One region of the Paludibacterium flexuosum genome, then DNA from elsewhere that is predicted to be linked to it. Evidence: predicted binding sites of a transcription regulator. Region 1 holds the regulator's gene; the other holds the start of a gene.
What was found. The regulator FNR, encoded in region 1, switches genes on or off when oxygen is low (the NO sensors DNR and NnrR bind a similar motif). The targets are predictions, from matches to a motif close to TTGATNNNNATCAA.

Region 1 (14,919 bases):
GCGCGAAGAGGTCGACATCCTGCGCGGCTTCTTCAAGCAGGTGATGCGTGCGGCTGACGGGCATGTTCCTCCCGACAAGTCCTGAGCTGCCCTGGCGCCAGCCTGCGGTGCGTGATCTGGCCTGTCTGCTGACCGGCCGCGCACCCTGGCTCACGCCAGACGACCTGCCCGATGCGCTGCTGCTGGGGGCCGACGGGATGAGGCGCCTGGCGATGCTGGACAACGATCCGGCGCCACTGCGCCGCTGGCTGGCGGCTCGTCCCGTCAGGCGGCTTGGCCACTATGCCGAGCAACTGCTGGCTTTCTGGTTTGACCATTCCCCCCATATCGAGCTGGTTGCGCACAATCTGGTGCTGCGCGACAAAGGGCTGACGCTGGGTGAGTTCGACTTCCTGCTGCGTATTGATGGCCAGCCCTGGCATCTGGAAACCTGCAGCAAATTCTATCTGCAGTGCGGAAAGGGGGCGTCAGGCCTGGTGGGCCCCAGTCTGCGCGATGCCTGGCTGCTGAAACAGGACAAGCTGGCTCAGCAATTGAGGCTGAGTCGCCATGCGCTGGCCCGACAAGTCCTGCCGCCGGGGTTTGAGGCACCGCGCACCGGGGCACTGGTGCGTGGCTGCTTTTTTTACCGTCAGGCGCCTGACGAGGCGGCATTCGCGCCGGCAACCCAATGGCAAGGCTGGATGGCTGACTGCGAACAGCCCTGGCCCTGTCGCGACGCCTCCAGTCGCTGGCTGTGGCTGCCGCGCATGCGCTGGCTGTCGCCGGCGCTGGCCGCCAGCGGCGAGGTGGGGTCGGCACAGGCCCTGCGTGTGCAGATGACACAAGCCGAGGCGCCTCAAATGGTGGCGGAAATGGTGGCAGAGGAGGGGGGATGGCGCGAATTGCGGCGCGGCTTTGTTCTGCCGTCGCGCTGGCCGGATGCCGGGCGGCTGGTGCAGCTGCAGCAGCAAATGCCAACGGGCGCCTGCTGAGCGGCGCCCGTTGTCGGGACTGGCAAGTTACTCCGCGTTGTTGGAGTGGATGCAGCCGGCGATCAGTTGCTTGAGTTCTTCCGGTTTCACCAGCTGAATGTGCTTGTGATCGACGCTGATCCAGCCCTGTTGCTGGAACTTCGACAGCGTGCGGCTGACGGTTTCCAGTTTCAGGCCGAGGAAGCTGCCGATTTCCTCGCGGCTCATGCGCAGGATGAAGTCATTGGCGGCGAAGCCACGGATGGCCAGACGCTGGGACAGGTTGAGCAGGAACGCGGCCAGACGCTCTTCTGCCTTCATGTTGCCAAGAAGCAACATGACGTTCTGATCGCGGACAATCTCGCGGCTCATCAGGCGGAAGAAATGGTGCTGCAGGCTGGGGATGTCGCGACCAAGGCTCTCGATTCGATTGAACGGCAGTTCGCAGACTTCGCTGTCTTCCAGGGCGATGGCATCGCAGCCATGGATGTTGGAAGACACGCCATCCAGCCCCATCAGCTCGCCGGACATCAGGAAGCCCGTGACCTGCTCGCGGCCATCCTGGCTGGAGACGCAGGTCTTGAAGAAGCCGGTGCGCACGGCGAACAGCGACTTGAAGCCCTCGCCGCTGCGGAACAGATACTCGCCCCGTTTGATGCGACGGCTCTGGCGGATGACGGCATCAAGCTGCGTCATCTCTTCGCGATTCAGTCCGACGGGCAGGCAGAGTTCGCGCAAGCTGCAGTTGGAGCAGGAGAGCTTGAGCGCATGCAATTGGATGGTGGTCTGGTCAGTCATGCCGTTTTTTGAGCAACCTTTAATTGAACCTTGACTCTTGTCAAAGCGGAATTCAAATGTTTTCCGCAAATTTACCAGCCCACCACCGGTTTTTCCATCAAATACCGACATGACCACCATCCATTCGTTTTCTCCGGAGCATTTCGAGTTCGATCGACAACTGATCGAACGGCTGGAAGGCTCCGGCCCGAGATACACCTCATACCCGACTGCAGACCGCTTTCATGCGGATTTCGGCGAGGCCGATTATCGTCATTGGCTCAAACAGCGTCGCATCGGGGCGAATAGTAAAGCTGTATCATTATATGCTCATTTACCATTTTGCAATACTGTTTGCTATTACTGTGCCTGTAACAAGATCATCACCAAGGACAAGAGCAAGGCAGATATCTACCTCGACTACCTGGAAAAAGAGGTAGAAATGGTGGCAAATGCCGTCGGTGAGCGAGAAAAAGTCATTCAGTTGCATTTTGGTGGCGGTACGCCGACCTTCTTGTCGGATGCGCAACTCGAACGACTGATGAATATCCTGCGCGGGCATTTCGACTTTTTGCCGGAAGGTGAATATTCCATCGAGATTGATCCGCGCAAGGTGGGGCGCGAGACGATCTTCAAACTGGCGTCATTCGGTTTCAACCGCATCAGTGTCGGGGTGCAGGATCTGGAACCGCGCGTGCAGGAGGCCGTCAACCGGGTGCAGAGCCTGGACGAGACACTGGAAGTGATTCAGGCGGCGCGCGAGGCAGGTTTCAAATCGGTCAGTATCGACCTGATCTACGGGCTGCCGTTTCAGACGCAAAGCTCCGTGGCGCGGACCATTGAGCAGGTCATCGCCATCAGTCCGGACCGCATTGCGCTATACAATTACGCCCACTTGCCAACGCTGTTCATGCCGCAACGGCGTATCGACGAAGCCGACCTGCCGTCGTCTTCAGTGAAATTGGATATTTTACAACACTCGGTGCGTCAACTGACCGAGGCGGGCTATGTGTTCATCGGCATGGATCACTTCGCCAAGCCCGATGATGACCTGGCGGTTGCCTTGCGTCAGGGGCGTCTGCAGCGCAATTTTCAGGGCTATTCCACCTACGCCGACTGCGACATGCTGGCCTTCGGGGTGTCCTCGATCGGCAAGGTGGGACCTTGCTATAGCCAGAACGAGAAAGAGCTGGATGCCTACTATGCGGCGCTGGACGCCGGCCGCCTGCCGGTGATGCGTGGACTGGTGCTGGACAGTGACGACATTCTGCGCCGCTCGATCATCCAGGCGCTGATGTGCCGTTTCTCTTTGTCGTTCGAGGCCATCGAGGAAATCTTCAATATCAATTTCGCCCATTACTTTGCGGAAGAGATCCCGAAGCTGCGCGAGATGCAGCAGATGGGCCTGCTGCATTTTGACGGCGACTTCCTGACCGTTGAACCGAAGGGGCGATTCCTGATCCGCAATGTGGCCATGCTGTTCGATCGCCATCTGCGCGAGCGCCAGACCAAGGCCCGTTACTCCAAGGTGATCTGAGCGGTGTCCCGTCTGCTTAACGGGGTACTGCTGGCCCTGGTGGCTGTCGCCTACGGCCTGTGGTTTGGCCTGCGACTACTGGGCTGGCCGTTCGCCTGGCTGTGGCAGCAGCGACCACGCAGCAAATGAAAAAGCCGGCGGATGCCGGCTTTTTTTGCATGCATACGGCCATGGGCGTGTGTTACACCACCAGGCTTTCGATGCGGGCGATGATCATGTCGATGGCCGGGTCATTGCTGCCATGCGGCAGGATCACGTCGGCAAAGCGCTTGGTCGGCTCGATGAACTGGTTATGCATCGGTCGCACCGTCGACATGTACTGATCGATGACGTGCTGCATCGAGCGGGCACGTTCGACGATGTCGCGCTGCAGCCGGCGGATGAAACGCACATCCGGGTCGGTGTCGACAAAGATTTTCAGCGACATCATGTCGCGCAGCGCCGCATCGTACAGAGAGTAGAAGCCTTCGATCAGAATCACCGGTGCCGGCACGACGGTACGGGTTTCATGGCTTCGGGTGTGGATCGAGAAATCATAAATCGGCATGTCGATCGGCACGCCGTTGCGCAGGTCATCGATGTGCGACATCAGCAGCGGCCAGTCGAAGGCATGCGGATGGTCGTAGTTGGTCAGCAGCCGCTGCTCGAAGGTCAGCGCACTCTGATCACGATAGTAGTTGTCCTGGATGATGACCGCTGCCTTGTCGGTGCCGATGGTTTCGACCAGTTGGCGAGTTACGGTGGTCTTGCCGCTGCCGCTGCCGCCGGCGATGCCGATGATGAAAGGTGTGGTCATGATGTGCTGTCGGAAAAGGCCGATATTTTAATGAAAAGGTAATCAGCGCGCCAGTGCTGTTTCTGCCTCGGCCTCGCGAATCCATTGCTGCATGGCCGGCAGAGACAGCATGTGTTCGGCGTACTGTTCGGCCAGACCGGTCAAGACATAATCATAGCTGACGAAGCGGGTGACGACCGGCGCAAAGAAGGCATCCGCCAGGGTGAAGTGGCCGAACAGGAAGGGGCCAACGGCTTCATGTTGCTGGCGCAGACTTTGCCAGATCTCGAGCACGCGGTGGATGTCGCGTTGCAGTTCCGCGGTCAGCGGCGGGGTGGCGTGGCGCCCGCAAATATCAAATGGCATTGCCTGACGCAGGGTGGGGAAGCCGCTGTGCATCTCGGCCACCACCGAGCGTGCCTGAGCCCGTTCGGCACTGCCTTGTGGCCACAGGCGGGCATGAGGAAAGCACTCCGCCAGGTATTCGCAAATGGCCAGTGAGTCGCCGATCCGCAAGTTGCGGTCGTACAACAGCGGGACCTTGCCGGCCGGGTTGAATACCCGGATTTGTTCTGCTGCATCGGCCGCTCGCAAATCTATCTTCTGCTCTTCGAAGGGCTCGTCGAGCATCTTCAGTACCAGCCAGGGGCGCAGGGACCAGGAAGACAGGTTTTTGTTGCCGATCAGCAAAGTAAACATGAGCCACTCCGGGAATGGGGGTGATTCATCTTACAACGCGGCAGAAGTGCATGGGATGGTTAGATTGCTCATGACAAAAAAATACCACCGTCCTGTGGTGCAAGACGGTGGTGCGGGGCGGGAGGGGCTCAGGCGCCGACTTCGTCGATCCAGGCCTGCTGAATGGCCTCCAGCACCTTTTCGCCGCCACGGCCGTGGTCGTCGTCAAACCCCGGCAGGGAGACGACCCAGTTGTGCAGGTCAGTGAAGCGGATATGACGCGGGTCGGTATCCGGCATGCTGTCCGCCAGCTCGGCGGCAATATCGTAAATGTCGCTCCATTTCATGATCGGCCTCCTCAGTGGTTCTCGCGTGCGTGGTTGATGGTGTAGCGCGGAATTTCGACGGTCAGGTCGTCCTGACCGATCACCGCCTGGCAGGACAGGCGCGACGTGGCTTCCAGTCCCCAGGCACGATCCAGCAGGTCGTCTTCCAGCTCGTCCGAAGGCGGCAGGGAGTTGAAGCCCTCGCGGACGACCACATGACAGGTGGTGCAGGCGCAGGACATCTCGCAGGCGTGTTCGATTTCGATGCCGTTTTTCAGCAAGACCTCACACAGACTGCTGCCGCTTTCGGCATCTTCGATTACCGCGCCTTCCGGGCACAGTTCGTTATGGGGCAAAACAATGATTCTGGGCATGGGATCTCACAATTCGCCAATTTTCTGGCCCTTGAGCGCGCGCTGGATGTTGCGATCCATGCGTCGCGCGGCAAAGGTCTCGGTGATCTGGTTCAGCAGACCGACCGCTTCGTTGATGTCGCGGGTCTCGTTGCCGGCGCAGGCCTGCTGGCAGGCGGCAATGGCCGACTCGATGGCCTGACGCTCGCTCTCCTGCAACAGGTCGCCATCGGCCAGGATGGCCGCCTGCGTGGCTTCGACCAGCCCCTGGGCATTGACCTGGGCCTCGCGCAGCTTGCGGGCCTCGATGTCTTCACGTACGTGCTGCAGTGAATCGCTGAGCATGCGGCTGATATCGTCGTCATTGAGCCCATAGGAGGGCTTGACCTCAATGCTGGCCGCCACGCCGGAAGTCTGTTCGCGCGCCGAGACCGACAGCAGGCCGTCGGCATCCACCTGGAAGGTGATGCGGATGCGGGCGGCTCCGGCCACCATCGGCGGAATGCCGCGCAGCGTGAAGCGTGCCAGCGAGCGACAGTCGGCCACCAGCTCGCGTTCCCCCTGCAGTACATGGATGGACATGGCGGTCTGGCCATCCTTGAATGTGGTGAACTCCTGGGCACGCGCCACCGGGATGGTGCTGTTGCGCGGAATGATCTTCTCGGTCAGGCCGCCCATGGTTTCGATGCCCAGCGACAGGGGAATCACGTCCAGCAACAACCAGTCATCTTCCTGCTTGTTGCCGGCCAGCAGATTGGCCTGAATCGCCGCGCCCAGCGCCACGACCTTGTCCGGGTCGAGGTTGTTGAGCGGCGTCTGGCCAAAGAATTCGGCGACTGCCTGCTGGATCTGCGGCATGCGGGTAGCGCCCCCTACCATGACCACACCCTGCACCTCGTCGATGCCGATACCGGCATCGCGCAGCGCCTTTCTGACCGGCAGCAGGGTTTTTTGTACCAGGTTGCGGCAGATGTCACGCAAGGTATCGCGTGCCAGTGTCAGCTCGACCTGTTGTCCGTCTTGCAGCTCCGCCGACAGACGGGTTTCGGTATGCTCGGACAAGGCTTCCTTGGCCTGACGTGCCGCGCTGTGCAATGTGCGGGCGTCGGAAGGGGACAGGCCGGAGAGTTGGGCCTCTTCCAGGGCCCAGCAATAGATCCGGTGGTCGAAATCATCGCCGCCCAGCGCCGAGTCGCCACTGGTGGCCAGCACTTCGAACACCCCCTTGCTCAGTCGCAGGACCGAGACGTCGAAGGTGCCGCCGCCGAGGTCGTAGACCACGTAGACCCCTTCCGAACCATTGTCCAGGCCGTAAGCGATGGCGGCCGCAGTCGGCTCGTTCAGCAGGCGCAGCACATTGATACCTGCCAGCTGTGCCGCATCCTTGGTGGCCTGACGCTGGGCATCGTCGAAATAGGCGGGCACGGTGATGACCGCGCCGAGCAGATCGCCCGTGATGCTGGCTTCGGCACGGGCTTTCAGCGCGCGCAGGATTTCTGCCGAGACTTCCACCGGGCTCTTGATCCCGGCGCGGGTCTGCAACTGGGCCATGCCCGGTGCATCGACAAAGCGGTAGGGCAGGTCATTCAGGTCGCCGATATCGGCCAGACCACGGCCCATGAGCCGCTTGACCGAGGCAATGGTATTGACCGGATCCTGGCTGATGGCCTGCATGGCACCGTGGCCGACGGTGACTTGCCCGTCCTGGTCGAGGTAACGGACCACCGAGGGCAGCAGCGTGTTGCCTTCATCATCGGGCAGCACGGTGGCTGTGCCGCTGCGCACGATGGCAACCAGCGAGTTGGTGGTGCCCAGATCGATGCCGATCGCATTGCGATGCTGATGTGGGGCGGCGGACAAGCCGGGTTCGGCGATTTGCAAAAGGGCCATGGCAAACGATCAGTAAGGGGTGAGGGGGTCAGGACAGCGCCTGTTCGAGGGCGTCATCGACTTCCTGACCAAGTTTTTCCAGAAAACGCCACTTGCGTACCAGCAGTGCAGCCTGGTCGTCGTCGCGTTCGATATCCAGTGTGTGAACCAGTTGCTGCTCCAGCTGGCGGGTTTCGTCCCGCAGCTCGGCCGCCAGACGGTCCAGGGTGGCGCTGTCGCGGGCACGGCGGGCATCCTCGATGGTTTCGCGCCAGGTCATCTGCTGCATCAGAAACGCACCGGGCATGCTGGTATTGGTTTCTTCCTGCGTGTCGGTGCCGGCCAGCGTGAGCAGGTAGCGAGCCCGGGCCAGCGGGGACTTCAGGGTGCGGTAGGCTTCATTGACGCGGGTGGCCATCATCAGGGCGACGCGCTTTTCGGCGTCACCGGCATGGGCGTAGCGGTCGGGATGGACTTCGGCAGCCACGGCACGCCAGGCCTGATCGAGCTGAGCGCTGTCCAGCGCAAAGCGTTCGGGCAGGCCGAAAAGCGCAAAGTGACTCTGTTGGAAATCAGGGTTCATCAACACTCCAGCAGGCCCCGGCAGCTGGATGCCGGGGCGCAACGTGCACCGTTCAGACGTTGAAGCTTTCGCCGCAACCGCATTCGTTCTTCACGTTCGGATTGTTGAACTTGAACCCTTCGTTCAAGCCTTCCTTGACGTAGTCGAGCTCGGTGCCGTCGATGTAGCTCAGACTCTTCTCGTCGGTGTAGACCCGCAGGCCGTGACTTTCGAAGAAGATGTCTTCCGGGTTTTCGACATCGACGAATTCCAGCTTGTACGCCATGCCGGAGCAGCCGGAGGTCTTGACACCCAGGCGGATGCCGAGACCTTTGCCGCGCTTGGCAATGAAGTTGCTGACATGCGCCGCAGCGCTTTCGGAAAGGGTGATGGCCATAGTGTTACCTGTCGCCGCTTATTTGCCGTGTTTTTGCTTGTAATCGCTGACCGCTGCCTTGATGGCATCTTCCGCCAGAATCGAGCAGTGGATCTTGACCGGCGGCAACTCCAGCTCTTCGGCGATTTCGGTATTGCGGATGTTCAGGGCTTCGTCCAGGGTCTTGCCCTTGACCCATTCGGTCACCAGCGAGGAAGAGGCGATGGCCGAGCCGCAACCATAGGTCTTGAAGCGTGCGTCTTCGATGACGCCGTCCTCACTGACCTTGATCTGCAGTTTCATGACATCGCCACAGGCCGGTGCGCCGACCATGCCGGTACCGACCTGGCCGTCGTCCTTGTCGAAGGCACCGACGTTGCGCGGATTCTCGTAGTGATCCAGTACTTTGTTGCTGTAAGCCATGATGTAACCTCTTGCTGCCAAGGGGCGGCGGCTGCCGCCCGGTTTCAGTTCAGTGTGCAGCCCACTGCACGCTATTCAGGTCCACGCCGTCCTTGTACATCTCCCACAGGGGCGACAGTTCGCGCAGCTTGCCGATCTTCTCGCGCAGCAGGGCGACGGCAAAGTCGATCTGCTCGACCGTGGTGAAACGACCGATGGTGAAGCGGATCGAGCTGTGTGCCAGTTCGTCGTTGCGTCCCAGCGCGCGCAGCACATAAGACGGCTCCAGGCTGGCCGAGGTGCAGGCCGAGCCACTGGAGACGGCCAGTTCCTTGATGGCCATGATCAGCGACTCACCTTCGACGAAGTTGAAGCTGATGTTCAGGTTGTGCGGCACGCGCTGATCCATGTCGCCGTTGAGGTAAACCTCTTCCATGCCCTTGACGCCATTCCACAGGCGGTCGCGCAGCATGCGGATGCGCTCGTTTTCGTGTGCCATCTCTTCGCGCGCCAGGCGGAAGCTTTCCCCCATGCCGACGATCTGGTGCGTGGCCAGGGTGCCGGAACGGAAGCCACGCTCGTGACCGCCGCCATGCATCTGCGCTTCCAGACGGACGCGCGGCTTGCGGCGGATGTACAGGGCGCCGATGCCCTTGGGACCATAGGTCTTGTGAGCCGAGAAGCTCATCAGGTCAACCGGCTGCTTTTCCAGATCGATGGCGACCTTGCCGGTGGCCTGGGCGGCGTCCACATGGAAGATCACACCCTTTTCGCGGCACAGCGCTCCCAGCGTATCGATATCCTGAATCACGCCGATCTCGTTGTTGACCAGCATGACTGACGCCAGAATGGTATCCGGGCGCATGGCGGCCTTGAACTGATCAAGATCAATCAGGCCGTCCGGCTTGACCGGCAGGTAGGTGACTTCGAAGCCTTCGCGTTCCAGCTCGCGGCAGGTATCCAGCACGGCCTTGTGTTCGGTGCGCACGGTGATGATGTGCTTGCCGCGGGTCTGGTAGAACTGCGCCGCGCCCTTGATGGCGAGGTTGTCGGACTCGGTGGCACCCGAGGTCCAGATGATTTCTTTCGGGTCGCAGTTGACCAGGCGAGCCACTTCCGCCCGGGCGTTTTCAACCGCATCTTCGGCCTCCCAGCCGAAACTGTGACTGCGTGAAGCCGGGTTGCCGAAGTGCTCGGTCAGCCAGGGGATCATCTTCTCTGCCACGCGCGGATCAACCGGGGTGGTGGCCGAGTAGTCAAGATAGATCGGAAGCTTCATCTGGGACATTTAAACGTTCTCCACAAAGTGTTTCCGCAGTCACAAGGCGCCGCCGGCCGAGGCTGGCTGCGATCGATGTGCGGGGGCCGCTTCGCGCTTGTCCTGCAGCACGGCCGTATCTTTGGCCAGCTGCTCGTCGACAAGGTTGCCGAGGCTCACCTGCGATAGATAATTGAAGATGGTGGCATTCAGGTTGGTCCACAAGTCATGGGTCATGCACCGCTGGTTCTGACCGCGACAATTTTCGCGGCCACCGCACTGCGTGGCATCCACCGGCTCGTCAACCGCGGTAATGATATGAGCCACCGAGATATCCTCGGGGGCGCGTGCCAGGGTGTATCCGCCGCCCGGTCCGCGAACGCTGTCGACCAGTTCGGCCCGGCGCAGCTTGCCGAACAGCTGCTCCAGATAGGAGAGCGAGATGTTCTGTCTTTCGCTGATGCCGGCCAGCGTGACGGGACCCTTGTCCTGGCGCAGTGCCAGGTCCAGCATGGCCGTGACGGCAAATCGGCCTTTAGTGGTCAGGCGCATGGTAGGAAGCTCCCAAAAAGAAAGTGGTCGAGCTGATTATACGCAAATCCCGAGTAATTTGGTCAACTAATTTTTGACGGGAGCATGCCCACCAAAGTTGATAGTTGATCATTTTACTGGGAAATGGCGGATTTGTGATCGTTTTCTGACAATCGTGTCATCCTCTTGGTATATTTGCTGCACTTCAACAGAACAAAATGGCGGCAGTGACGCGGCTTGTGGCATGACAAGGCGAGCCCGTGGCTGTCGAGGCGAGGAGATTCTTCATGTATCAGGCAGTCATCAGCGGTACCGGCTTGTTCACGCCGCCGCATGCGGTCAGCAATGACGAGCTGGTCGCAGCATTCAATACCTATGTGGCGCAGTACAACCAGCAGCATGCCGCAGAGATTGCGGCCGGCAGCCGCGAGGCCCTGGCCGAGTCCAGCAGCGATTTCATCGTCAAGGCCTCGGGCATCCGCCAGCGCTATCTGATGGACAAGTCCGGCGTGCTGGATCCGCAGCGCATGCGCCCCTTCCTGCCCGAGCGCGATAACGAGGCATTGTCGCTGCAGGCCGAAATGGCGGTGGCAGCGGCCCGCCAGGCGCTGGAGAACGCCGGGCGCGTCCCGGCAGACATCGATATGGTGATTGTCGCCTGCTCCAATATGCAACGCGCCTATCCGGCCATGGCGGTCGAGGTGCAGCAGGCGCTCGGCATCAGCGGCTTTGCCTTCGACATGAATGTGGCTTGCTCCTCGGCCACCTTTGGTATCCAGAATGCGGTGAATGCCGTCGCCACCGGCCAGGCGCGCGCGGCCCTGGTGATCAGCCCCGAGATTTGCTCGGCCCACCTGAATTTCCGCGATCGGGACAGCCATTTCATCTTTGGTGACGCGGCCAGTGCCGTGCTGGTGGAGCGAGCCGAGGATGCCCGGGCCGCTCAGGTGTTCGAGGTGTTGGGCACCAGGCTGGCCACCCTGTTCTCCAATGCCATCCGCAATAATTTCGGCTTTCTCAATGCGTGTGACGAGCGGGGAATTGGCCAGCCGGACAAATTGTTCGTCCAGCAGGGGCGCAAGGTCTTCAAGGAGGTCTGCCCGATGGTCGGCGAGCATATTGTCGGCCACCTGGATCAGTTGTCGATTGCCCCGGACAGCGTCAAGCGCTTCTGGCTACATCAGGCCAATCTGTCCATGAACCAGCTGATTGCCCGCCGTGTGTTGGGTCGGGATGCCAGCGAGATCGAGGCGCCGGTGATTCTCGACCGCTATGCCAACACCAGTTCGGCTGGCTCGATTATCGCCTTTCACTTATATAAGGATGATCTCGTTTCTGGCGACGTGGGGGTCATTTCTTCGTTCGGCGCCGGCTACTCGGTCGGCAGTGTGGTGCTGAGGGTACGCTGAGACAGGCCGACCGCCATTCCGTCATCGCCAGTATTTCCACAAGGCGCAGCGATACTCGTTGCGCCTTTTTTGACATTTAATTCTGCCCGGCTACGCTTTTCGCATCATTATCGGTTTGATGCTTGTCAAATACGATACAAATGCATAATGTATACCGCATGGCCCTTGATGGCCTAATCAAAATAAATACAGAGGAATAGAGAGATTATGCGAGATGCAAAGAAAGTACTGCTGGCAGCTGGTCTGCTGGCCGCTGCGTCGTACGTGTCCGCTGGCGGCACCCTGATTTACTGCTCCGAAGGCAGCCCGGCGGGTTTTGATCCGGGCCAGTACACCTCCGGTACCGACTTCGACGCTTCTGCCGAAACCGTCTTCAACCGTCTGGTGCAATTCGAACGTGGCAGTACCAAGCTGATCCCCGGTCTGGCCACCAGCTGGGACGTGTCTGCCGACGGCCTGAACTACACCTTCAAGCTGCGTCCGGGCGTGAAGTTCCACAGCACCGACTACTTCAAGCCGACCCGCACCTTCAACGCCGATGACGTGGTCTTTACCTTCGACCGCATGCTGAACAAGGACCATCCGTTCCGCAAGGCCTACCCGACCGACTTCCCGTACTTCTCCGACATGGGCATGCCGGACAACATCGTCAAGGTCGAAAAGGTCGATCCGATGACCGTGCGCTTTGTGCTGAAGAGCGTCGATGCCTCCTTCCTGGCCGACCTGGCCATGAGCTTCGCCTCGATCCAGTCGGCCGAATACGCCGACAAGCTGCTCAAGGCCGGCCATCCGGAGCAGATCAACAGCCAGCCGATCGGTACCGGTCCGTTCATCTTCAAGCGCTATCAGAAAGATGCCCAGATCCGTTTCGTCGGCAACAAGGAATACTGGAACAAGGGCGACGTCAAGCTGGATAACCTGATTTTCGCCATCACCACCGACCCGTCGGTGCGCTACCAGAAGCTGAAGGCCGGTGAGTGCCAGGTTGCCGCCTACCCGCGTCCGGCCGATGTCGCCGCCATGAAGGCCGATCCCAAGCTGCATGTGCTGACCCAGTCCGGCTTCAACGTCGGCTACCTGGGCTACAACGTGCTGCATGCCCCGCTGAACAAGCTGGAAGTGCGCCAGGCGCTGGATATGTCCATCAACAAGCCGGCCATCCTGAAGGCCGTCTACCAGGGGCAGGGCCAGCCGGCCGTCAACCCGATGCCGCCGACCCAGTGGTCCTACAACAAGAGCGTGAAGGATGCGCCGTTTGACCCGTCCAAGGCCAAGGCACTGCTGAGCAAGGCCGGTTTCCCGAACGGTTTCGACCTCACCCTGTGGGCGATGCCGGTACAGCGTCCGTATAACCCCAATGCCAAGCTGATGGCCGAGATGATCCAGTCCGACTGGGCCAAGATCGGTGTGCGCGCCAAGATCGTCACCTACGAATGGGGTGAATACCTGAAGCGTGCCAAGAATGGCGAGCACGATGCCATTCTGGTCGGCTGGACCGGCGACAACGGTGATCCGGACAACTGGCTCAATGCCCTGCTGGGTTGCGAAGCCGTCAACGGCAACAACTACACCAAGTGGTGCTACAAGCCGTTCGATGATCTGATCCAGCGTGGCAAGCGCACCACCAATGTGGCCGAGCGCACCAAGGACTACTCGAAGGCCCAGGTGATTGCCAAGCAACAGCTGCCGCTGACCACCATTGCCCACAGCACGGTCAACGAACCGACGACCGCCAATGTGGTGGGCTTCAAGGTCAGCCCGTTCGGTCTTAACTCCTTCTATGGTGTAAGCGTCAAGTAATGACACGGTAGTAGCGCCCGGGGCCCGGCCCCGGGCGTGTGGTCGAAATCAGAGAGGCGAGACAACGCCCGGATTGCTGGTCAAAGGGGCAACAGAGAGCTGGTCAGTCAACGATGTCCGGCCCATCCGACGATGGGGCGGCGTTCATCGTGCGCGCTGTCTGCCTGCGTCCCCGCGCCGGCCCGTCCTCCCCGGTTTCCTCCCTGCCAGATAAAAGCAAATGCGCGGCAGTCGCAGCTGGAAGTGCCGCGCGGAGGTGACACGCATGTTTTCATTCATTCTCAGACGCTTGTGGTTGCTGGCCCCTTCGGTCATCGGCATTACCCTGCTGACCTTCGGCCTGATCCGCATGATCCCGGGCGATCCCATTGAAGTGATGGTGGGCGAACGGACCCTCGACCCGGCCCTGCACGCCGCTGCGCTGCATCGCCTCGGGCTGGACAAACCGTTGTACCAACAATATTTCGACTATGTCGGCAATCTGCTGCATGGCAACCTCGGCCAGTCGCTGATCACCCGTGACAATGTCTGGAACGAGTTCACGACCCTGTTCCCGGCCACGCTGGAGCTGGCGGCATCGGCCATGCTGTTTGCCGTGGTGGTCGGCCTGCTGGCTGGCGTGATTGCCGCCATCAAGCGTGGTTCCCTGTTTGATCACGGGGTCATGGGCCTGTCGCTGACCGGCTTCTCCATGCCGATCTTCTGGCTGGGCCTGCTGCTGATCATGCTGTTCTCGGTCAAACTCGGCTGGACGCCGGTATCCGGTCGTATCGACCTGGCATTTGATATACCTGCCCGCACCGGCTTCATGACCATCGACGCCTGGATTGCCGAACACAATGATCCGGCCAACTACGCCGGGGCGCTGCGCGATGCGCTGGCGCATCTTATCCTGCCGTCGATTGCACTGGGCACCATTCCGATGGCGGTGATTGCCCGGATGACCCGCTCGTCCATGCTGGAAGTGCTGCGCGAAGACTATGTGCGCACCGCGCGCGCCAAGGGGCTGTCGCCGGCCCGGGTGATCTTCATCCATACCCTGCGTAACGCGCTGATCCCGGTGCTGACCGTGGTCGGTCTGCAGGTGGGTACCCTGATGGGCGGCGCCGTGCTGACCGAAACCATTTTCTCCTGGCCCGGTATCGGTAAATGGCTGATCGACGCCATCCAGCGCCGTGACTACCCGGTCGTGCAAAACGGCATTCTGCTGGTGGCGCTGCTGGTGATTCTGGTCAACTTCATTGTCGACATCCTGTACGGCATCGCCAATCCGCGCATTCGCCATGCCAAATAACAGGGGAGTAGCAAGCATG
Region 2 (14,919 bases), 640 kb from region 1:
CAAGTGCACCACAGCCGCATGCCACAAAGGCCGCACTGTTTCCTTTTTGCAATACACATCATGTAGGCTGCAAGTATCCATCAAAGCATCACTGCACAAGGCCACCCCGGTCATGACTGCCAGACACTGGCTCGGACGCATCGTTATTGCATGCTGGATGGCAGCAAGCTGTCTGCCGCTGGCCGCACAAAGCACGCTGGTCGTGCGCTATGGCCCCGTCAGCCCGATCAATGAATATCGCTGGCGCGTGCTGGATCTGGCGTTGTCGCATACCCGCGCCACAGACGGCCCGTACCGGCTGCAGCCCTATGAAGGCCCCCCGGTCAGTCAGTCGCGGGCCATCACCCTGCTGGAACGTGCGCAACTGGATGTGGTGGCCATTCCCTGCTCCCCGGTGCGTGAGAAAATCCTGCGCCCGGTGCGCTTCGATATCCTGCGCGGCATGCTGGGTTACCGCATCCTGATGGTGCGCGCGGAAGAACAGACGCGCTTTGCCCGGCTGTCTGATCGCCAGCTCAGGCAGCAGATCCTGCTGGGCTTCAACAGCCAATGGGCCGATTACCCGATTCTGATCGCCAATGGTTTCCGCGTGACGCCCACGGTGGGTTATGAGGAGTTGTTTGCCATGCTGGCCGCCGGGCGCTTCGATGCCCTGCCGCGCGGGCTGAATGAGATTGGCCCGGAACTGGAGATGTTCCGGGCCAAGTATCCCGGGCTGGTCGCCGAGCCCGGATTGGCACTGTTTTTTCCCTTGCCAGTGTATTTCTGGGTCAACCAGAGCAATGCCGCGCTGGCCGAGCGCATTGGTCGCGGGCTCAACGCCGCGCTGGCCGATGGCAGCCTGAAGGCCCTGTTCCAGCAGTACCATCAGCAGGAAATCGCCCGCCTGCGACGCGAGCATCGCCGGGTCATTCTGCTGACCAACCCGCAACTCCCTGCCGGTACACCGCCAACCGATACCAGCTGGTGGTGGCCGCACTAGGGACCCCGTGGATCAGTGCACCACGCTGACCACGCTCCAGTGATCGCCCTCGACCCGTGACAGCGTCACCGGGGCGTTTTGCAGATTGCCGCTGGCGTCAAAGCTGAAGTCGGCGGTCACCCCCTTGTAACGGCTGTTGGCAATCATCGGCAGGAATTTGGCCGGCTCGGTCGAGTTGGCCCGCTTCATGGCATCGGCCACCAGCATCATGCCATCGTAGAACTGCGGTCCGAGCAAGACGACATCCTGATTGAAGCGCGCCTTGTAGCGCGCCACCCAGGCCTTGCCGGCCGGACGTGCTTCCAGCAAGCCCCCCGCTACCGCCGAATAGTGGCCATTGGCATCGGCCCCTGCCAGCTGGATGAAGGTCGGGGTGTTGAGCATGTCTCCGCCCATCAGACGGGCATTGATCCCCAGTTGTTTCAGCTGGCGCGCCATCGGTGCGGCCTGGGCATCGGCCCCGCCATAGAAGATCACATCCGGACGCTGTGCCTTGAGCGCGGTCAGGATGGCGGCGAAGTCGGTCGACTTGTCGGTGGTGTATTGCCGGGCGATCGGTTGCTTGCCCATGCCCTGCAAGGCTTTGACGAATTCATCGGCAATGCCCTGGCCATAGGCGGTGCGATCATCGATGACCGCGATGCGTTTGGCCTTGAGCTGCTGCACGGCATAGCGGCCCAGCGCGCCACCGATCTGGCTGTCGCTGCCGACCAGCCGGAAGGTGGTCTTGTAGCCGGACTTGGTATAGGCGGGGTTGGTCGATACCGACAATTGCGGGATACCGGCTTCGGCATACAAACGCGATGCCGGGATGGATACGCCGGAGTTGAAGTGGCCGATGACCGCCTTCACTCCGGCATCGACCAGACGCTGGGCGACCTGGGTACCGATGCGCGGGTCGGCCTGATCATCTTCCGATACCAGCTCGAAGTGGATTTTCTGCCCGCCGACCGTCATCGGTTTGGCATTGAGATCGTCGACGGCCATCTTGATGGCATTCTCGTTGTCCTTGCCATAGTGTGCCTGCGGCCCGGACAGCGGCGAGGCAAAACCGATCTTCACCGTGGTGTCGGCGTAAACCGGCAGCGACAAGGCCAGCGAACCGCCGGCCAACCATGCAGCCCATGTTTTCTGCTTCATCTGCGATGCTCCTCCTGGTGTATCACCGTGGTTGTGCTACTGCGCTCAGAAACGGCCTAGTCGGTAAGGGGTCAGATCCAGCGTGGCCGGACGCTGGCAGATTTGTTCGGTCAGCAGGGCGCCGGTGGTCGCGGCCAGGGTCAGGCCGAGATGGCCGTGACCGGTGGCAAAGTATAGTCCGGGCCGATCCGGCGCCGGGCCGATCAGCGGCACGGTGTCCGGCAAGGAGGGGCGATTGCCCATCCACACGCTCATGTCACGGGTCTCGAAGTCGCCGAGGATCTGCCGCGCCTTGTCAACCAGCAGATGGGCGCGACGCCAGTCTGGCGGCGCATCCCGGTGCGCCAGTTCAACGGTGCCGGCCAGACGCAGCCCGCCATTGGCCATCGGCAGGATGACAAAACTCTCGCTGGCGCATTGCAGGAAATGGTGCAGTGCCACCCCGGCATGCGGCAGGGTGACGTGGTAGCCGCGCTCGCTCTCCAGCGGCACGCGATAGCGATGCTGGCGAAAGAAGCGATCACTCCAGATACCACAGGCGATGAGCACGGCATCGGCCGCCAGGACACCCTGCGCTCTGGTGTCAACGCCGCGGACCACCTGTCCGTCTCCGGTCGTGGCCAGAACCTCGTCCTGGATAAATTGTCCGCCGGCGCGCACAAAGGCATCGAACAACCCCAGGCTGAACAGATAGGGATCGTCGACATGCGACCAGGCCGGCACTTCGACCGCCACTTGCCAGCGCGGGTCCAGCGGTGGCGCCAGCGCCGCCAGCGCCGGTCCGCTGAGCTTGCGCCACTGCACGCCATGCCGCTGCTTGCTTTGCCAGGCCGGTTCGGCCGCACGGAATTCGGCTTCGCTGCGATAGAGTGTCAGCGCACCGTGGCGGCGCCACAGATGACCGATGCCAGCGGCGTCGACCAGTGCGGCATAGTCATCGTTGACACGTTCCAGCAGCGCAGACAGCGCAGTGGTCAGGGTCGCCACCCGGGCGGGGCGACTGGCGGCCACAAAACGCAGCAGCCAGGGCGCCAGGCTCGGCAGATAGCGCCAGCGCACCGCCAGCGGGCCAAGCGGATCAAGCAGCCAGCGCGGCACCTTGGCCAGCACGCCGGGCTCGGCCAGGGGGATGACATCGCTGACCGCCAGTGCCCCGGCATTGCCGAAGCTGGTCTCGCGCGCCGGCTCGCCGCGGTCGATCAGGGTGACGGCACAGCCGGCCAGACGCAGTTGCAGGGCACAGGCGATACCGACAATACCGGCACCGACCACGATGACCGAGGGCTTGAGCCCGATAGCGCTGCGAGCGTTCATTCAGCCCACCACGAAGCCGTGTACATAGGGATCGGCATCGTCCAGCAGGATGCGGTTATAGCCGGTGACGATGGCCCAGCCGGCAATGCCGGGCACGATGGCCGGCAGGCCGGCAACCTCGGTTTCTTCCTCGATGGTGCCGGTGAACTGGCTGCCGATCAGACTCTCATGCACCAGCACATCGCCCTTTTTCATCAAACCGCGCCCATAGCGCTGCGCCAGACGGGCCGAGGTGCCGGTACCACAGGGGGAGCGATCCAGCGCGGCGGCGCCATAGAGCACCGCGTTGGCGGCATGCGAGCCGGGCGTTTTCGGCGCGCCGGTCCACTGCACATGGCGAACGCCGCGAATATTGGGGTCCAGCGGATGCACGATGTCGTAGTGGGCATTGATGAAGTCACGCAGCTCGTTGCCCATGCTGACCAGTTGGGCCGGGGTGTAATCGGCCATGTCGCGATAGTTGGCCTGCGTCTCGACAATCGGATAGAAGTTGCCGCCATAGGCGATATCCACCTTGAGTCGGCCCAGGGCCTGCACTTCGACCTCGACATCGCGCAGCAGCAGGAAGGAGGGCACATTGCTCAGCTTGACCGACTTGACCTTGCCGCCCTCCTGTCGGTAGCTGGCCACCACCTTGCCGGCCGGCGTGTCGAGATTCAGCACCCCGGGGGTTTTCGGCTGTACCAGTTGATGTTCGATGGCCATGGTCACCACACCGATGGTGCCGTGGCCACACATTGGCAGACAACCGCTGGTCTCGATGTACAGCACCGCCACATCGCAATCGTCGCGGGTTGGCGGATAGAGAAATGCCCCGGACATTTGGGCATGCCCGCGCGGCTCATACATCAGACCAGTACGGATCCAGTCATAGCGCGCCAGAAAATCCAGCCGGCGCTCGGCCTGGGTCCGGCCATTCAACGCCGGTGCGCCCCGGGTCACCAGTCGCACCGGATTGCCGCAAGTGTGTCCGTCAATGCATTCAAATTCGCTGACTGCCATCTGGCCTTCTCCTTACCCTGAATGCTTTCACTCTAGAACTGCGCATTTTTGAATACAATACAACCATTGATATTTGTCAAAATACGACAATCTGCAACATGACAAAACCCAGGTAAAAACTAATCAAAAGCCTTTTATTTATTGAATAATTGGCGATGTTGCAAAAAATCACTCATGCAGTGCCGCCTGCTTTCACGGCATGAATTGCATGCAAAATCTTTGCTTTTTGTATACAAAAATTCCTAGCATGGAAAACAGGAGGCAGCACCGGGCTGCCCGATCCAGACTCAGGAGCGTTGACCATGACCCACCTTTGGCGCGGGGTCTTTCCCGCCGTGACCACCCAATTCCATGCCGATGAATCGCTTGATCTGGCGGCGACCGCCCGGCATATCGCCTGGCAGCTCGACAACGGCGTCGATGGCATCATCGTCTGTGGCTCGCTGGGCGAGGCTTCGACCCTGACGGCAGAGGAAAAGCTGGCCATCCTCCGAACCGCCAAAGAAGTGGCCGGCGACAAGCCGGTGCTGCTGACCGTGGCGGAAGACAGCACGCGTGCCGCCCGTGCCCTGGCCCAGGCAGCGCATGCAGCGGGGGCCGACGGCATCATGCTGCTACCGGCCATGCGCTATGTGTCGGACGCGCGTGAAACGCTCCATCACTATCAGCGCGTGGCGGATGCCAGCCCCCTGCCGATCATGATTTACAACAACCCCGTGGCCTATGGCGTCAACATCACGCCCGAGATGTATGCCGAAATGGCTCATGAACCAAAATTCGTCGCCATCAAGGAATCCAGCGGCGATATCCGCACCCTGACCAACATCATCAATACCGTCGGCCAGCGCTTTGCCCTGTTCAGCGGCGTGGATGACCTGGCGCTGGAAAGCCTGATGATGGGCGCGGATGGCTGGGTGGCCGGTCTGGTGGTGGCCTTCCCGGCGGAAACGGTGGCGATCTGGCGCCTGGCCCAGGCAGGGCGCTGGCAGGAGGCGCGCGCACTGTATCGCTGGTTTGCACCGTTGTTGCATCTGGATGTGTCGATGAAGCTGGTGCAGAACCTGAAGCTGGCGCAGACCATGGTCGGACAGGGCAGCGAGCATGTGCGGGCCCCACGCCTGCCGCTGAGCGGCCGCGAGCGCGAACAGGTGGAAGCCATCATCCGCAGCGGACTGGCGACTCGGCCGACCCTGTCGCCGCACTGAGCCTGTGCGGCAATGGTAAGATGGATGCCCCAGAGCGAGCCGCCATCATGACCACCAGCAACGACACCCCACAAAGCCTGACCGCCATCGCCACCGAAACCCTGCGCCAGCGTATTCTGGCCGGGGAATGGGCCGATGGCGGCCAGTTGCGCCAGGAAGCCCTGTCGCGCGAACTGGGCATGAGCCGGGTGCCGATTCGCGAGGCGCTGCGTCAGCTGGAGGCCGAAGGGCTGGTCACCATCATCGAGAATCGCGGCGCGGTGGTGTCCGAGCTGTCCCTGCCGGAAATCGTCGAGCTGCTGCGGGTCAGGGTGCTGCTGGAATGCGATGTGCTGCTGGAAGCGATACCGCGTCAGTGTGCCGCAGACATTGCCGCCGCCGAGGCGCTGCTGGCCGACTTCGAGCGGGCGCTGAACGACCGTGACATCGCCTCCTGGGGCGTGCTCAACGCCCGCTTTCATCTGGCGCTCTATCGCGCCGCCGAACGGCCGCAGACCCTGGCCCTGATCGAGCAGCTGCATAACCGCACCGACCGCTATACCCGCATGCAGATTCTGCTGACCGGCTTCAACGAGCGTGCCCATCAGGAGCACAGCCAGCTGCTGGCACTGTGCAAGGCCAAGGATGCCATCAGTGCCGCCGCCTTTCTGCGCCAGCACATCCTGCATGCCGAAGCAGCGCTCGAAGCCTGGTATCGCAGCCAGGCCCAGGCCAAACCGGCCAGGCGAACCCGCCAGCGCCGCTGACTGTTCAGCCGGGTGCAGCCGGCCTTATCCTGCACCGTCTTTCTTGATTGCCGGATACCACCATGTCCCTGCCCCGTTTTGTTGTCTTCGGTGACGCCCTGACCGACTTCATCCGCCAGCCTGATGATCGCTGGCAAGCCTGCCCCGGCGGTGCCGGGCTGAATCTGGCACGCATCGCCGCCGGCCTGGGTCTTTCCGCCGCTTTTGCCGGTGCCATCAGCGACGATTACTTTGGCCTGCAGCTGGCCCATGAGGCCACGACCGCCGGTCTCGACACACGCTTCCTGCAGCGCCTGCCGCACACGCCCTTGCTGGCCATGGTGCCGGCAACCGAGCCTCCACAATATTTCTTCGTCGGCGACAACAGCGCTGACCTGCATTTCGACCCGGCGGCCCTGCCGGACGGCTGGATGGAGGCCGCCAGGATCGCCTGCTTCGGCGGCATCAGCCTGGCCCGTCCGCCGCTGGCCGACCGCCTGCTGGCCATCGCCGGACAACTGGCGGCCCGTGGCACCCTGATTGCCTTTGACCCGAATTTCCGCCTGCCGATGCGCGCGGCAGACTATCCCGCCCGCTTCGCCGCCATGGCCGCACTGAGTGATTTTGTCAAAGTCTCGGAAGAAGATCTGGCCGGGCTGTTTCCCGATGCCGACGAAGCACGGGCGCTGGATCGCCTGCAGGCCCTGGCGCCGAAGGCGCAGATCCTGCTGACCCGCGGCGCCAGCGGCCTGAGCCTGATCAGCCAGGGTCAGGTCAGCCATGCCAATGCCCTGCCGGTCAGCGTCAGGGATACGGTCGGTTGCGGTGACGCGGCTTTCGGCGGCTGGCTGGCCAGCCGTCTGATGCAGCCCGAAGCCTCCGCCACCGATCAGATGCAACTGGCGCGGGCCTGCGCCGCCTGCTGTGCCGAACAACACGGTTTTCACGCCCCGACCCTGGCGCAGGTGGCGGCTCGCCTCAACGACTGAGCGTCATTGCGGCTTGACGCCGCGATAGTTGGAAAAGAACAGGATGTCTTTCTGGTTCATGTTGTCGTGGGTCAGCAGCGTGACGCCGCTGTCGACTCTGGCAGCACTCGGTCTGGCGCCATGCGCGGCCCGCCAGGCCCGCGTCACGCCGACATAGCCCATCTGGAATGGCCGCTGCAGCACCAGCACCGAGATGGTGCGCTGGCGGATGGCCTCGTAGAGCAGGGGATTGATGTCGAATCCGATCAACATGACCTTGCCGGCCAGACCCAGTTTCTGCACGGTCTGCAAGGTCCCCGAAGTGGTGGTTTCGTTCGGGGTGAAAATCGCGTCGAAGCCCTTGCCCAAGCGACGCAGTACCTGCTCGGACCGGAGCCGGGCATCGCTCTCGGCCGGCCCGAGATAGGGGTCGGCCACCACGGTCAGTCCTGCCTTGCGCACCACGTCAAGAAACCCCTGCTCACGCTCATCGGTCGATTGCACGCCCTTTTTGAAGCGCATCAGCACCACCCGGTGCAGACCGGTTCCGCGCAGGCGGCGCACCATCTGCTCCCCGGCCAATCGGCCGGCGGCATCATTGTCGGTACCGACCAAGGCCAGCGGACGGGCATCGGCCTCGGTACGATCGATGAAGACCACCGGCGTCCCCTGCTGCATCAAGAGCGCACTCTGGCGCGCGCGCTCCGGCGCATTGGGCGCCAGCACCAGGGCTCGACACTTGAGGCTCGCCAACTGGCGAATCAGCTGATCCTGCCCCTGTTTATCGGTTTCTTCGCTCGGATTGAGGTAATGGATGGCGACGCCCAGCTCGCGACCGGCCGCCATGGCGCCCTCGCCAACGGCCCCCCAGAAACTGGGGCTGCCGCCGGCCGAGACCACCTCGATGCAATCCGCTCCCCAGACAGGGACGAACAGCAGCAGGGGCAGCAGGCAACCGAAGCGCATGGCAGTTCTCACGATGAATGGCTGTCCTTCATTGGTAGCCCAAACACCGTGTCATGACAACGCCGTCGTACTGCCGCTCAGTGCTCCTTTTCTGCCGGCGCGGAAGGATGTGGCAGACGACTGTTGAGATAATGCTCCGCCGCGTGCTGCAGCGGCGCTGGCACCGCGCCCAGCCACTGATTGAAGTGCAGCCCCATCAGATGGTTATTGCCGGCCCGTGCTGCCATGGCCTCAGCCAGCGAGGCAAACAGGGGGTCCTGCGCGTGCAGATCGGTCGGACGCGCCTGACTGAAGGCATCGGCGTCGCCCGACCAATGGCAGGTCCCTTCGCTGGTCACGCCATAACCCAGCGGCAGACCGGCAGCCAGACGCTTTTTCTGCTGAGCGGCAAACACCGCGGGCTCGAAGATGTAACTGTCGCAATGCCGCCAGACACCATCGATCTCGACCTGAATCACCGCATGAAACAGATCCGGAGGCAGGCACTGATAGACCAGCGCCGGCACGGCATGACGCAACACCCGCTTGTCGAGCTGGACAAAGCGTAACCGGGCAGCCAGGCCGGCCGCCTGCAACAAGGCACACATCAGGTCGGCCTGAGCATTGCAGTGGCCACGGCCTCTGAGCAGGGTTTGTGCCGGGGTGACGCTCTCAAACCAGGTGGTGAAGCCGAAGGCGATGTGATCGCGCACATAGTCGTGGATCGCCACGGCGCGCTCGCGCTGACTGTCAAACGGCACGGTGCGTTGCAGATGCTGCAGGGTTTCCATGAGCGCCATGCACTCTCCCTCCGGTTGGACGTGATCTGATGCCCAAAATGGCATGGTTATTGAGCGATAAATATGACTTTGGAATGAATATACCGCGAAACCGCGTGCCTGACCATGCCGGCAGGGGAAAGCCGTTTCCGGCGTTCCATACACATCATTTCCTTGTCGATCAGAGACATAAGGCGTATCATCGCCGACCTTTTCCCTCGCCTGCTCATATCATGACGCTCCCGACCGCCGCCAAGGCTTGTGGCATCGACTTTGGCACTTCCAATTCGACCGTCGGCTGGCACCATGCTGGCCACGCTCCGCTGATTCCGCTGGAAAACGGCGAGGACACCCTGCCTTCGGTCGTGTTCTTCGACTACGAAGAGGACTGCGTGCATTTCGGCCGCCATGCGCTGGAAATCTACATGCAGGGTGACGAAGGCCGGCTGATGCGCTCGCTCAAGAGCCTGCTCGGTTCCAGCCTGCTGGATGGCCAGACCGAGGTGCAGGGACGCGCCCTGCCATTTCGCCAGCTGCTGACGGTGTTCGTCGCCGAACTCAAGCGCCGTGCCGAAGCGCATGCCGGGCGACGTTTCGAGCACGCCGTACTGGGCCGCCCGGTGTTCTTTGTCGACGACAACCCCAGGGCAGACAAGCTGGCCGAAGACACGCTGGCCGAGATCGCCCGTGCCATCGGCTTCCAGGAAGTCAGTTTCCAGCTGGAACCGATTGCCGCGGCCATGGATTACGAATCGGTGATTGAGCGCGAAGAGCGCGTGCTGGTGGTGGATATCGGTGGCGGTACCTCGGACTTCACCCTGATCCGCCTGGCACCGGAACGCCGTGCATTGAGCGACCGCCAGTCCGATATCCTCGCCACCGGCGGGGTGCATATCGGCGGCACCGACTTCGACCGCGTGCTGAGTCTGTCGCAGGCCATGCCGCTGTTCGGTTACCGCACGCAACTGAAGAATGGCGCCGAGATGCCCTCCGGCTATTACTTCAACCTGGCGACCTGGCACAGCATCAACACCCTGTATACCCGCAAGGTGTGGATGGAGCTGCAGGATGTCTATCGCGATGCCGTGGCGCTGCCGCTGATCGATCGCCTGTTCAACCTGATCAACCAGCGCGCCGGGCACCGCCTGGCGATGCAGGTCGAGCAGGCCAAGATCGACCTATGCGCCGCGCCGAGCGCGACACTGGATCTGACCCATCTTGAAACGGGCCTGATTGCCCGCTTTGAACAGAGTCTGATGGAACAGGCCCTGACGCCGCTGATCGACAGCATCGGCCGTACCGCCCACGTGGTATTGCAGGATGCCGGTCTGCGTGACGACCAGATCGACACCCTGTACTTCACCGGTGGCGCCAGTGCCATCCCCTGGTTGCGCCAGCGCATCGCCCAGTTGTTCCCGTCGGCACGCCATGTCGAAGGCAACCGTTTCGGCAGTATTGGCTGCGGGCTGGCGCTGGAAGCGGCACGCCGCTACGGATGATGCAGCGCAATATTTTATTTGCATAGACAAATTCGGCGCGTTAGGATGATCTGCCCACGACAAAAAACAGAAAGGGCAGATCATGCGCCACGTCACCATCCGCCACGCCGAGCCGCGTGACCTCGATGCCATCCACGCGATCTACAGCAGTCCCAAAGCCATGGCCGGGACCCTGCAGCTGCCCTATCCCTCACTCGCCCTGTGGCAAAAACGCCTGACCGAGATCCCGGCCGGCATGACCAGCCTGGTCGCCGAACTCGATGGCCAGGTGGTCGGCCAGCTCTCACTGCAACAATGTCCGCAAGTCCGTCGCAAGCATGTCGGTACCATCGGCATGGGCGTGCACGACCGTTTTCAGGGACAAGGCATCGGCAGTCAGTTGCTCGCTGCCGCCGTCGATATGGCCGACAACTGGCTCAATCTGTCACGGCTGGAGCTGGAGGTGTACACCGACAACCAGGCGGCCATCGCGCTCTATCGCAAGTGCGGCTTCGTGATTGAGGGCGAGGCAGTCGGGCATGCCTTCCGCAACGGCGAGCTGGTCAACAGCTACTTCATGGCACGCCTCAAGGGACGCTAAATGCCCACGCGGCAGATCGGCCGGTCTGGTGCTACACGACTAGCAAGCAAATTGAAAATTTGCTGACATTTTCAAAAAAAATGCGAAACTGATTCTTGATATCGGGCCTATGCCATGCCGGATTGTCCGGCAATGATGTCCGCTGACCCGATGTCATCCAGAATGAGGAAAACCATGAATACCATCGCCGACATTGTTCAGACCCGCCACGCCACCAAGGCCTTCGACCCGGCGCGCAAATTATCCGACGAGCAGGTCGCGCAGATCGAAACCCTGCTGCGCTTCAGCCCGTCCTCGATCAACTCGCAGCCCTGGCATTACGTGATTGCCTCGAGCGAGGAGGGCAAGGCGCGGCTGGCCAAGGCCGCCGAAGGCCCCTATAGCGCCAATGTGCCGAAAATCCGTCACGCGTCGCATGTGGTGCTGTTCTGCACCCGGGCCAGCATTCAGGACGACTATCTGGCCGAGCTGCTGGATCAGGAAACCGTCGACGGCCGCGTACGCAGTGACGAATCGCGCGCCAATGCACAGCGTGCCCGAGCCTTCTATGTCGACATGCACCGTTTTGAGCGGCGCGATGCCCAGCACTGGATGGAAAAGCAGGTTTATCTGGCAGCCGGCACGCTGTTGCTCGGCGCCGGCATGCTGCAAATCGATGCCTGCCCGATCGAGGGCTTCGACCAGGCGGCCATGGATGCCGAGCTGGGCCTGCGCGCCCAGGGCCTGACCAGCAGCCTGATGATTGCGCTCGGCTACCGCAGCGACGACGACTTCAACGCCGCGCTGCCGAAGTCGCGTCTGCCGGCAGAGCGCATCATCACCCGCCTGTAAATGCGTGCCGAGGACCTGAATATCTTCGTACTGGCAGCCGACAACGGCAGTTTGTCGGCTGCGGCGCGTGCGCTGGACATTACCCCGGCGGTCGCCAGCGCGGCCATCAAGCGTCTGGAGCAGGATCTGGGGGTCCGTCTGCTGGCGCGCTCCACCCGCAGCCTGCGGCTGACACGCCAGGGTGAGCAGTACCTGCCTCATGCCCGTACGGCACTGGATGCCCTGCAGGCCGGACGCGACGGTCTGGCCCGCGAGCAACAGGCGATCGGCGGCAAGTTGACCTTGTCCGTGCCCTCGGATCTGGGGCGCCATCTGCTGAGCGATCTGTTGAATTCCTTCCTGCAGCAGCACCCGGGGCTGCGTCTGCAGATCCGGCTCGGCGACCGCCTGAGCGACCTGTTCAAACAGCCGGTCGATCTGGCCATTCGTTACGGGCAGCCGGCCGACTCAACACTGGTAGCCGTGCCGCTGGCCGCGGACAACCGTCGCGTGCTGTGTGCTTCGGCCGAATTTTTGCGCCAGCATGGTCAGCCGGGAGAGCCCGCCGAGCTGCCCCGCTACAACTGTCTGCGCTTTGCACTGGATGATGTCACCCACCAGCAATGGACCTTCTGGCGCGACGGGCATGCCAGCAGCGTGCGCGTCCGTGGCGACCGCACTGCCGATGACGGCGAACAGGTGCGGCGCTGGGCGCTGCAAGGCCATGGCCTGGCCTACAAGTCACGGCTCGACGTGCTGGATGATCTGCGCAGCGGCCGCCTGCATACCGTCATGGATGACTGGCAGGGCGAGGCGGCACCGCTATACCTGCTATGCGCACACCGCATGATGCTGTCACCGGCCATCGACAGCCTGCGCCGTTTTCTTCAGCAGCACATCGCCGATTACCTGCAGGCGGGCTGACCCGCCCCTTGTCCGTTCAGTATTCAGAACCCGGCCAGCACGATCTTGCCGCGCGTGGCATTGCGCTCAATCTGCGCATGGGCACGCTTGAGATTGCTGGCATTGATGGTGCCGAAATGGCTGGCCAGCGTGGTTTTCAGGATACCGTCGTCCACCAGGGTAGCCACCCGCTCCAGCAGTGCATGCTGCCGAATCATGTCGTCGGTCTGGTACATCGAGCGGGTAAACATCAGTTCCCAGTGCAGCGACACACTCTTGCGCTTGAGCTTGCGCACATCCAGCGACTCGGGATCATCAATCAGGGCCAGGCGTCCCTGCGGCCGGATCACCTCGACCATCTGGTCAAAATGCTGGTCTGACTGGTTCAGACCGGCAATGCAATCCACCTGCCCGATACCGAGCGCCTGCAACTGCGGCAGCCAGGGGCGATGATGATCAATGACATGGTGCGCGCCACGATCCCGCACCCACTCGGCGGTTTCCGCACGCGAGGCGGTACCGATGACGGTCAGCCCGGTCAGTTGGCGTGCCAGTTGGACCAGGATCGAACCGACCCCGCCGGCCGCTCCGATAATCAGCAGCACCTGACCGGTCGCGGCCGTCCCCTCGGCAATCTGCAATCGGTCAAACAACAGCTCCCAGGCGGTAATGGTGGTCAGGGGCAGAGCGGCCGCGGCGGCAAAATCCAGTGTTTGCGGCATGGGGCCGACCAGCCGTTCATCGACCAGCTGCAACTCGGCATTGCTGCCCGGGCGCAGCAGATCACCGGCATACCACACCCGTTCACCGGGGCGGAACAGGGTCACGTCAGCACCGACCGAGCGCACCACACCGGCGGCATCCCAGCCCAGCACACGGGGCTGACCGGTCGGCGGCGTGCTGCCGGCGCGCATTTTGACATCCACCGGATTGACCGAGACGGCATGGACTTCGACCAACAGATCATGTGCTCCCGGCACCGGCTCAGGCAGGGTGATGTCCAGCAGAGACTGCTCGGCCTCAATGGGCAAATTCTGGTAATAGGCAACGGCTTTCATGGCGTTTCTCTCGAGAGGGTCAGGAGGCTGCGCGTGAGCGGATCAAGGTCACGGCAGAGGGGTCTGTTGCCACAGCTTGCGCGCCGGAGGACGGGTGAACCAGTGGCTGGCGGGCAAGACAGTTTCTCTCTCAAAAGGAAAATCCCCATTCACTGGGCGGATGGGTAGAATTCATGACATTCCTGTAGAGAAAGGTTTGCCATGCAGCAATTTGCCCGCGACATCTATACCGAAGACGAAGACCGTGACGTCAACACGCTGAATAATCTGGGTCCGCTGACCCAGATGGCCGGTATCTGGCAAAGCCAGCGTGGCCTGGATGTCAAACCGGTGGCGGAAGGCGGGGAGAAGCAGGCCTATGTAGAGCGCATGGAACTGCAGCCAATCGACCCGCAGCCAAACGGCCCGCAACTGCTGTATGGCCTGCGTTATCACACCCATATCGTCAAACCGGGGGAAGTGGAGACCTATCACGACCAGGTAGGCTACTGGCTGTGGGAACCGGCGACCGGCACGGTGATGCACACGCTGACCATCCCGCGCGGCATGAGCGTGCTGGCGGTCGGCAAGGCCAGTGCCGATGCGCGCCAGTTCGAACTGGTGGCCACCAAGGGTGGCGCCGGCTGTGGCATCAGTTCCAGTGCCTTTCTGGAATATGCCTTCGATACTGTCGAGTTCCGCATTCAGGTGACGCTGCACGACGACGGCAGCTGGACCTATGACGAGGATACGGTGATGAAGATCATGGGCCGCGACGAGCTGTTCCATCACACCGACCGCAACCATCTGCAGAAAATCGGCGAGCCGACCCCCAACCCGCTGGCACTGGCCGAGCGCTGAGAACCGTCATGCCCACCGCGCTGATTGCCGACGACGAGCCACGGCTGGCGGAAGACCTGCAGCGCCGGCTCGCGGCGCTGTGGCCGGATCTGCACATCGTGGCCATGGCCGCCAATGGCGTGGAAGCGCTGGCCGCCATGGCGCAACACCAGCCGGACATTGCCTTTCT

Region 2: a site for FNR is predicted at 4,505-4,518, ahead of AACH39_RS11105 (4-hydroxyproline epimerase). Genes of this name have one in related genera too.

Annotation. Positions count from the first base shown of each region.
Region 1 covers NZ_AP029060.1:1,687,160-1,702,078, reverse strand. The annotation lists gene AACH39_RS08040 (RNA methyltransferase) at 1-85, shown strand, start outside; gene AACH39_RS08035 (DUF1853 family protein) at 63-974, shown strand; gene fnr (fumarate/nitrate reduction transcriptional regulator Fnr) at 1,002-1,751, opposite strand; gene hemN (oxygen-independent coproporphyrinogen III oxidase) at 1,861-3,267, shown strand; gene AACH39_RS08020 (hypothetical protein) at 3,271-3,396, shown strand; gene udk (uridine kinase) at 3,449-4,063, opposite strand; gene AACH39_RS08010 (glutathione S-transferase family protein) at 4,106-4,741, opposite strand; gene iscX (Fe-S cluster assembly protein IscX) at 4,870-5,067, opposite strand; gene fdx (ISC system 2Fe-2S type ferredoxin) at 5,079-5,420, opposite strand; gene hscA (Fe-S protein assembly chaperone HscA) at 5,427-7,289, opposite strand; gene hscB (Fe-S protein assembly co-chaperone HscB) at 7,318-7,851, opposite strand; gene iscA (iron-sulfur cluster assembly protein IscA) at 7,904-8,227, opposite strand; gene iscU (Fe-S cluster assembly scaffold IscU) at 8,246-8,629, opposite strand; gene AACH39_RS07975 (IscS subfamily cysteine desulfurase) at 8,679-9,896, opposite strand; gene iscR (Fe-S cluster assembly transcriptional regulator IscR) at 9,927-10,418, opposite strand; gene AACH39_RS07965 (beta-ketoacyl-ACP synthase III) at 10,685-11,806, shown strand; gene AACH39_RS07960 (ABC transporter substrate-binding protein) at 12,014-13,606, shown strand; gene AACH39_RS07955 (ABC transporter permease subunit) at 13,872-14,900, shown strand; gene AACH39_RS07950 (ABC transporter permease subunit) at 14,917-14,919, shown strand, end outside.
Region 2 covers NZ_AP029060.1:2,326,342-2,341,260, forward strand. The annotation lists gene AACH39_RS11090 (ABC transporter substrate-binding protein) at 158-982, shown strand; gene AACH39_RS11095 (branched-chain amino acid ABC transporter substrate-binding protein) at 995-2,122, opposite strand; gene AACH39_RS11100 (FAD-dependent oxidoreductase) at 2,168-3,436, opposite strand; gene AACH39_RS11105 (4-hydroxyproline epimerase) at 3,437-4,438, opposite strand; gene AACH39_RS11110 (dihydrodipicolinate synthase family protein) at 4,741-5,643, shown strand; gene AACH39_RS11115 (GntR family transcriptional regulator) at 5,691-6,389, shown strand; gene AACH39_RS11120 (carbohydrate kinase) at 6,452-7,357, shown strand; gene AACH39_RS11125 (substrate-binding domain-containing protein) at 7,361-8,314, opposite strand; gene AACH39_RS11130 (transglutaminase domain-containing protein) at 8,380-9,081, opposite strand; gene AACH39_RS11135 (Hsp70 family protein) at 9,294-10,559, shown strand; gene AACH39_RS11140 (GNAT family N-acetyltransferase) at 10,642-11,139, shown strand; gene nfsB (oxygen-insensitive NAD(P)H nitroreductase) at 11,314-11,970, shown strand; gene AACH39_RS11150 (LysR family transcriptional regulator) at 11,971-12,873, shown strand; gene AACH39_RS11155 (zinc-binding alcohol dehydrogenase family protein) at 12,897-13,910, opposite strand; gene AACH39_RS11160 (heme-binding beta-barrel domain-containing protein) at 14,112-14,750, shown strand; gene AACH39_RS11165 (LytTR family DNA-binding domain-containing protein) at 14,759-14,919, shown strand, end outside.